Regions from separate parts of the Streptomyces sp. NPDC029296 genome, predicted to be linked through region 1. Evidence: predicted binding sites of a transcription regulator. Region 1 holds the regulator's gene; the other holds the start of a gene.

Region 1 (4,315 bases):
GGCCGCCGTCCGGATCGCCCAGCTCGGTCTCGTACCAGGCGGCCTCGCCGGCCAGCTGGTGGGCGTAGACCTCGACCACGCCGGACTCCGCGTGCTCGGGCTGCGGCATGAACACGTTGACGCCGAAGGGGCGGCTCGTGAGCCCGCGCAGCTGCTTGATCTCCTGGTACATCCCGTCGGCGGTCTTGTAACCGGCGGCGAGGAACCCGAGGCCACCGGCCTCGGAGACGGCGGCGGCGAGCTGCGGGACGGAGACTCCGCCCGCCATGGGGGCCTGCACGATCGGGAGGGGGAAGAGATCGGTCAGCGCGGAGGACATGACGGCATGGTGTCACGTCCCCCGGCCCGCCCCGCATCCGGGCGCCCCCGGCGCACACCGGGGGCACCCTCGTGGTTCAGCGCCCGTCGAAGGCGTCCTTCAGCCGCGAGAACAGTCCCCGCCGCCCCGGCTGCCGTGCCTGCCCGGGGGACGGCCCCCGGGCCCCCGGCCGCCGCCCGCGGCCGGCCTCACCGCCCGTTGAAGGCGTCCTTCAGCCGCGAGAACAGTCCCTGCTGCCCCGGCTGGAACTGGCCCTGGGGGCGTTCCTCGCCGCGGAGCTTGGCCAGCTCGCGGAGCAGGCGTTCCTGCTCGGGGTCCAGCTTGGTCGGGGTCTGCACCTCGACGTGCACGATCAGGTCGCCCCGGCCGCCGCCGCGCAGATGGGTGACACCGCGGTCGTGCAGCGGGATCGACTGGCCGGACTGGGTGCCGGGCCGGATGTCGACCTCCTCCATGCCGTCCAGGGTCTCCAGCGGCACCTTGGTGCCGAGCGCCGCGGCGGTCATCGGGATGGTGACCGTGCAGTGCAGGTCGTCGCCGCGTCGCTGGAAGGTCGGGTGCGGCAGCTCGTGGATCTCCACGTACAGGTCGCCGGCCGGGCCGCCGCCGGGGCCGACCTCGCCCTCGCCCGCGAGCTGGATCCGGGTGCCGTTGTCGACACCGGCCGGGATCTTCACGGTGAGCGTGCGGCGGGAGCGGACGCGGCCGTCGCCCGCGCACTCCGGGCACGGGGTCGGCACGACCGTGCCGAAGCCCTGGCACTGCGGGCACGGCCGGGAGGTCATGACCTGGCCCAGGAAGGACCGGGTGACCTGCGAGACCTCGCCCCGGCCGCGGCACATGTCACACGTCTGGGGGGACGTGCCCGGGGCCGCGCCCTCGCCGTTGCAGGTGGTGCAGACGACGGCGGTGTCGACCTGGATGTCCTTGGTCGTCCCGAAGGCCGCCTCGTCCAGCTCGACCTCGATCCGGATCATCGCGTCCTGGCCGCGCCGGGTGCGCGAGCGCGGCCCGCGCTGCGACGCCGTGCCGAAGAACGCGTCCATGATGTCGGAGAAGTTGCCGAAGCCGCCGGCCCCGAAGCCGCCCGCGCCGGCGCCGCCGGACTGCGAGAGAGGGTCGCCGCCGAGGTCGTAGACCTGCTTCTTCTGCGGGTCCGACAGCACCTCGTAAGCGGCGTTGATCTCCTTGAACCGCTCCTGGGTCTTCGGATCCGGGTTGACGTCCGGGTGCAGCTCGCGCGCGAGCCGGCGGAACGCCTTCTTGATCTCATCCTGCGACGCGTCGCGGCGCACGCCGAGAACGGCGTAGTAGTCCGTGGCCACTTACGACTCCGCCAGGATCTGTCCGACGTACCGTGCCACTGCGCGTACCGCTCCCATCGTTCCCGGGTAGTCCATGCGGGTCGGTCCGACCACGCCGAGCTTGGCAACCGCCTCGCCGCCCGAACCGTAGCCGACCGACACGACGGAGGTGGAGTTGAGTCCCTCGTGGGCGTTCTCGTGCCCGATACGCACGGTCACGCCCGGTTCCTTCGCCTCGCCGAGGAGCTTGAGGAGCACGACCTGCTCCTCCAGTGCCTCCAGGACGGGCCGGATCGTGAGGGGGAAATCGTGCCCGAAGCGGGTGAGATTGGCGGTGCCGCCGATCATCAGCCGCTCCTCGTTCTCCTCGACCAGTGTCTCCAGCAGCGTGGAGAGCACCATGGAGACCGTACCGCGGTCCTCTGGCTCGAAGGCGTCCGGCAGGTCCTCGACCAGCCTCGGCACGTCCGTGAACCGGCGGCCCGCGACCCTGCTGTTCAGCCGGGCCCGCAGGTCCGCCAGCGAGGCCTCGCCGAACGGGGCCGGGCAGTCGACCATACGCTGCTCGACCCGGCCGGTGTCGGTGATCAGCACGAGCATCACGCGCGCCGGGGCGAGCGAGAGCAGCTCGACGTGCCGGACCGTGGACCGGGTGAGCGACGGGTACTGCACGACGGCGACCTGCCGGGTCAGCTGCGCGAGCAGCCGCACCGTGCGGGCCACGACGTCGTCGAGGTCGACGGCGCCCTCCAGGAAGTTCTGGATCGCCCGCCGTTCGGGCGCGGTCATCGGCTTGACGCCCGCGAGCTTGTCGACGAACAGGCGGTAGCCCTTGTCGGTGGGGATGCGCCCCGCGCTGGTGTGCGGCTGCGCGATGTACCCCTCGTCCTCCAGGGCCGCCATGTCGTTGCGGACCGTGGCCGGGGAGACGCCGAGGTTGTGCCGCTCGGTGAGCGCCTTGGAACCGACCGGCTCCTCGGTGCCCACGTAGTCCTGGACGATGGCGCGCAGCACCTGAAGCCTGCGTTCACTCAGCATGCGCGCGCACCTCCAGCACGTCGTCCGTCGTCATCGGGTCGTCCCCCTGGCACTCTTCCCACACGAGTGCCAGCATTCCCCGGCCCAGTGTACGGCCGTCCGGTGCACACCGGGCAAGGTCGGGCCGCCGTACCGGCTCCTACCGCTAGCGTCGCTGGTATGACCGTGACTTGGGAAGAGCTGGGGTGGCAACGGCTGGCGGCCGGGGTGGGGCGGTGCCGGCTGCCGGGCTGGGACTGCACGGCGGGGCTGGTCGTGGGCGAGGGGACGGCGCTGCTCGTGGACGCCGGTTCGAGCCTGGCGGAGGGGGCCCGGCTGCGGGCGGGGGCGGAGGAACTGGCGGGCGGCCGTGTGACCCATCTCGCGCTCACCCACCCCCATTTCGACCATGTGTTCGGCGCCGCGGTGTTCGCCGGCGCGGAGGTGTACGGCGCGGTCGGGCTGGACGCCGCGCTCGCGTCCGGGCGGGCGGAACTGCGGCTGGACGCGGTGCGCCACGGGCTGCCGGTGGCCGACGCCGACGAGGCGGTGGACGCGCTGGTCGCGCCCCGGCACCCGGTGTCCGGCGAGTGGACGCTCGACCTCGGAGACGGCCGCCAGGCGCTGCTGGCCAACGTGGGCCCGGGCCACACCGCCCACGACCTCGCGGTCCTGGTCCCGGGCACCCCGGAGATCGTCTTCTGCGGCGACCTGGTTGAGGAGTCCGGCGAGCCCCAGGCCGGCCCGGACGCGGTCCCCGCCCGCTGGCCGGACGCCCTGGACCGGCTGCTGGCGCTCGGCGGCGAGGACGCGGTGTACGTGCCCGGCCACGGGGCGGTGGTGGACGCGGCGTTCGTACGACGTCAACGGGACGAGCTGGCGGCGCGGTTCGGCGTGATCTGAACGGCGTCTCCGCCCGGATTCCGGCGTGTCGCGCTTGCCGCCGCGAGGCTTCTCCTATCGTCATCCGAATGCGCCAGTACTCGCCCGATCTGACCCCTCCCTGGAAGAAGAAGCCGCAGCCGGTACCGGAGGTCGCCGCCGAACCGGGCCTGGTGGTGGAGGAGGCCGGCACCGGCTTCTGCGGGGCGGTGATCCGCTGCGAGGCGGGCACGGTGACCCTGGAGGACCGCTTCGGCAAGCACCGCGTCTTCCCCCTGGAACCGCGCGGCTTCCTGCTGGAGGGCAGGGCCGTGACGCTGGTCCGGCCGACCCCGGCCCCGGCCCGTCCCGCCCGTACGGCGTCCGGCTCGATCGCCGTCCCCCAGGCACGGGCGCGCGTCGCCCGCGCCGGCCGGATCTACGTCGAGGGCCGGCACGACGCCGAACTGGTCGAGAAGGTGTGGGGCGACGACCTGCGCGTGGAGGGCGTGGTCGTGGAGTACCTGGAGGGCGTGGACGACCTCCCGGCCATCGTGGACTCCTTCGCCCCGGGCCCCGACGCCCGCCTCGGTGTCCTCGTGGACCACCTGGTGCCGGGCACGAAGGAATGGCGGATCGCGCGGTCGGTCACCAGCGAGCACGCCCTGGTCGTCGGCCACCCGTACATCGACATCTGGCAGGCGGTGAAGCCGGCCTCGCTCGGCATCGAGGCGTGGCCGGCGGTACCGAGGGGCCAGGACTGGAAGACGGGCGTCTGCCGCGCCCTCGGCTGGCCGTCGGAGAACACCGGCGC
Region 2 (4,315 bases), on a different contig from region 1:
GCCCTCCGCATCGCCCCCTGAACAACCTCCTCGCCACCGGAAGGCCGCCCCGGCGACGGGCGGCCTTCCCGCGACGCCCGGCGGCAACGCCCGAGGGCGGTACCCCCGGCCAGAAGCTGGGGGTACCGCCCTCGGTCGTAGGACAGGTGATCAACCCTCGGGTCGATCAGAAGTCCATGTCACCGCCCGGCATGCCGCCGCCGGCCGGGGCCGCGGCCTTCTCCGGCTTGTCGGCGATGACGGCCTCGGTGGTGAGGAACAGCGCGGCGATCGACGCGGCGTTCTGCAGCGCGGAGCGCGTCACCTTCGCCGGGTCGATGATGCCCTCGGCGACCAGGTCGACGTACTCGCCGGTCGCGGCGTTCAGGCCGTGGCCCGGGGTCAGGTTGCGCACCTTCTCCACCACGACACCGCCCTCGAGGCCGGCGTTCACGGCGATCTGCTTCAGCGGGGCCTCCAGGGCGATGCGCACGGCGTTGGCGCCGGTCGCCTCGTCACCCTCGAGCTCCAGCTTCTCGAAGACCTGCGAGGCCTGCAGCAGGGCCACGCCACCACCGGCGACGATGCCCTCCTCGACGGCGGCCTTCGCGTTGCGGACGGCGTCCTCGATGCGGTGCTTGCGCTCCTTGAGCTCCACCTCGGTGGCGGCACCGGCCTTGATGACGGCCACGCCGCCCGCGAGCTTGGCCAGGCGCTCCTGGAGCTTCTCGCGGTCGTAGTCCGAGTCGCTGTTCTCGATCTCGGCGCGGATCTGGTTGACCCGGCCGTTGACCTGGTCGGAGGAGCCGGCACCGTCGACGATGGTGGTCTCGTCCTTGGTGATGACGACCTTGCGGGCGCGGCCCAGGAGGTCCAGGGTCGCGTTCTCCAGCTTGAGGCCGACCTCCTCGGAGATGACCTCGCCGCCCGTGAGGATGGCGATGTCGCCGAGCATGGCCTTGCGGCGGTCGCCGAAGCCCGGGGCCTTGACGGCGACGGACTTGAAGGTGCCGCGGATCTTGTTGACGACCAGGGTCGACAGGGCCTCGCCCTCGACGTCCTCGGCGATGATCAGCAGCGGCTTGCCCGACTGCATGACCTTCTCCAGCAGCGGGAGCAGGTCCTTGACCGCGGAGATCTTGGAGTTGGCGATGAGGATGTACGGGTCCTCGAGGACCGCCTCCATGCGCTCCATGTCGGTCGCGAAGTAGGCGGAGATGTAGCCCTTGTCGAAGCGCATGCCCTCGGTGAGCTCGAGCTCCAGGCCGAAGGTGTTGCTCTCCTCGACGGTGATGACGCCTTCCTTGCCGACCTTGTCCATGGCCTCGGCGATCAGCTCGCCGATCTGGGTGTCGGCGGCGGAGATGGACGCGGTGGAGGCGATCTGCTCCTTGGTCTCGACGTCCTTCGCCTGCTCCAGCAGGGCGGCGGAGACGGCCTCGACGGCCTTCTCGATGCCGCGCTTCAGAGCCATCGGGTTGGCACCGGCGGCGACGTTGCGCAGGCCCTCCTTGACCAGGGCCTGGGCGAGCACGGTCGCGGTGGTCGTACCGTCGCCGGCGACGTCGTCCGTCTTCTTGGCGACTTCCTTGACCAGCTCGGCGCCGATCTTCTCGTACGGGTCCTCGAGCTCGATCTCCTTGGCGATGGAGACACCATCGTTGGTGATCGTGGGCGCGCCCCACTTCTTCTCGAGGACGACGTTGCGGCCCTTGGGGCCGAGCGTCACCTTCACGGCGTCCGCGAGCTGGTTCATGCCGCGCTCGAGGCCGCGCCGCGCCTCCTCGTCGAACGCGATGATCTTGGCCATGTGAAGTGGTCCCTCCAGGACTGGGGGTGATTCCTTCGGACCGCGCCCGCGCCCGCGACGGACGGCTCGCCGGCCTCGTGGTTCCTTGCCCCACCCGGCCTGCGGGCCTCACCGACCCGGTCCTTCACTGTCACTCTCACCTTCAGAGTGCTAACGCAATGATTAGCACTCGGCATGGTCGAGTGCAAGCGCCCGGCCGGGTGGGAAGCGTCCGTCAGCCGCCCGCGAACGTGGGAACCGGGGCCGGGCGAGCGGCGCGGCGAGGGCAGGGCGCGGGGCACGGCGAAGGGCCCGCACCCTCTGCGGGGTGCGGGCCCTTCACGCGAAAACATTCAGGCGGTGACGCGAACCATGTCGGCCTGCGGACCCTTCTGGCCCTGCGAGATCTCGAACTCGACCCGCTGGCCCTCTTCCAGGGTGCGGTAGCCGTCCATCTGAATCGCGCTGTAGTGGACGAAGACGTCCGCACCACCGTCGACCGCGATGAAGCCGTACCCCTTCTCCGCGTTGAACCACTTGACGGTGCCCTGAGCCATGCCTAACTCCCCTATTACTGGCCCTTGCACAGATCCACACTTCGCGGACCCGGGTCAGACCTCACCCCCCAACTGGTCGGGGGCGTGCGCCGGAACGCGTCGACCGCGGCTGAATGTATCTGTCCCACTGCCGTCTGCAACAGGTCAATCGGACGAGAATTCTGGACGTCAGGGGTCCGGAATATGGCGAGAATCCACCCGACTTCAGGGCAAGTCGGGCCCCATAAAAGCCACAAAAGCCGCGCAGAACCCGCACAACTTGGCTACTTCTTATCGGGCTCGCGGCATGAATCCAGGGCTCGCGACCATCCGGCCGCGACCGTGTTCCCCAACTCTACCGCGTTCAATCACGCAGAATTGCCCCCTCCGTTTCTCTTACGGAGGGGGCAATCGAGTGGACGGTCGGTGACCGGTCGCGCCGCGGGAAAGGCTCAGCCGCCGGCGACCGCGGGGATGATCGAGATCCCGGCGCCGTCGGGGGTCGCCGTCTGGAGGCCCTGCTCGAAGCGCACGTCGTCGTCGTTGACGTACACGTTGACGAACCGGCGCAGCTTGCCCTGGTCGTCCAGGACGCGGGCGGCGATCCCGGTGTGGTTCTTCTCCAGGTCCGCGATGACCTCGCCGAGCGTGGCGCCCTCGGCGGGGACCTCGGCCCGGCCGCCGGTGTAGGTGCGCAGGATGGTGGGGATGCGAACGGTCACGCTCATGCGAGGCCAGCCTCTCGGAAGGAGTCCAGGTTCGGGCGGATGGTGGCGGTCAGGCCGGTCCCGGCCACCGCGTCCAGGGTCTTCAGGCCGTCGCCGGTGTTGAGGACGACCGTGGTCTTCGCCGGGTCCAGCAGCCCCGCCTCGAGCAGCTTGCGGGTCACGCCGACGGTCACGCCACCCGCCGTCTCCGCGAAGATGCCCTCGGTGCGGGCCAGCAGCCGGATGGCGTCGACGATCTCCGCGTCCGTGACGTCCTCCACGGCACCGCCGGTGCGGCGGGCGACGTCCAGGACGTAGGGGCCGTCGGCCGGGTTGCCGATCGCCAGGGACTTGGCGATGGTGTCCGGCTTCTGCGGCCGTACGACGTCCTGGCCGGCCTTGAAGGCGGCGGAGACCGGGGAGCAGCCCTCGGCCTGGGCGCCGAAGACCTTGTACGGCCGGTCCTCGACCAGGCCCAGCCTGATCAGCTCCTGGAGCCCCTTGTCGATCTTCGTGAGCTGGGAGCCGGAGGCGATCGGGATGACGATCTGGTCGGGCAGCCGCCAGCCGAGCTGCTCGCAGATCTCGTACGCCAGGGTCTTGGAGCCCTCGGCGTAGTACGGCCGCAGGTTGACGTTGACGAAGCCCCAGCCCTCGCCGGCCGGGTCGCCGATCAGCTCGGAGCAGAAGCGGTTCACGTCGTCGTAGTTGCCCTCGATGCCGACGAGTTCACCGCCGTAGACCGCGGCCATGACGACCTTGCCCTGCTCCAGGTCGTGCGGGATGAACACGCAGGAGCGGAAGCCGGCCCGGGCGGCGGCGGCGCCGACGGCGCCGGCGAGGTTGCCGGTGGAGGAGCAGGACAGGGTGGTGAAGCCGAAGGCGCGGGCGGCCTCCAGGGCCTGGGCGACGACCCGGTCCTTGAAGGAGTGGGTCGGGTTGCCGGAGTCGTCCTTGACGTACAGGCCGCCGGTCACGCCCAGTTCGCCGGCGAGGTTGTCGGCCTTGACGAGCTTGGTCCAGCCGGGGTTGAGATTGGGCTTCTCCGCGACGTCGGCCGGGACCGGCAGCAGCGGGGCGTAGCGCCAGATGTTGGCGGGGCCGGCCTCGATGCGCCGGCGCAGTTCCTCGGTGTCGTAGGCGGAGAAGTCGTAGGCGATCTCCAGCGGGCCGAAGCACTCCTCGCAGGCGAAGACCGGTCCGAGCGGCACCCGGTGGCCGCACTCGCGACAGCTGAGGGCCGAGGCGGGACCGAGGTCGACGGTGGAGTCGCTGGGGGTGGCAACTGTCTGCACAGCCATGTG

Evidence for each region. The regulator HrcA, encoded in region 1, represses chaperone genes, less so after heat shock. The targets are predictions, from matches to a motif close to TTNGCACTCNGNNNNNCNGAGTGCNAA.
Region 2: the regulator HrcA is predicted to act here: its motif matches at 1,952-1,978, upstream of groL (chaperonin GroEL).

What each region holds. Positions count from the first base shown of each region.
Region 1 is NZ_JBVHXT010000040.1:69,438-73,752, forward strand. It holds gene ACZ4W9_RS30580 (nitronate monooxygenase) at 1-319, opposite strand, end outside; gene dnaJ (molecular chaperone DnaJ) at 508-1,644, opposite strand; gene hrcA (heat-inducible transcriptional repressor HrcA) at 1,645-2,661, opposite strand; gene ACZ4W9_RS30595 (MBL fold metallo-hydrolase) at 2,821-3,543, shown strand; gene ACZ4W9_RS30600 (DUF3097 domain-containing protein) at 3,612-4,315, shown strand, end outside.
Region 2 is NZ_JBVHXT010000011.1:52,372-56,686, forward strand. It holds gene ACZ4W9_RS12105 (polysaccharide deacetylase family protein) at 1-21, shown strand, start outside; gene groL (chaperonin GroEL) at 167-1,789, opposite strand; gene ACZ4W9_RS12115 (cold-shock protein) at 2,122-2,325, opposite strand; gene ACZ4W9_RS12120 (MoaD/ThiS family protein) at 2,757-3,032, opposite strand; gene thrC (threonine synthase) at 3,029-4,312, opposite strand.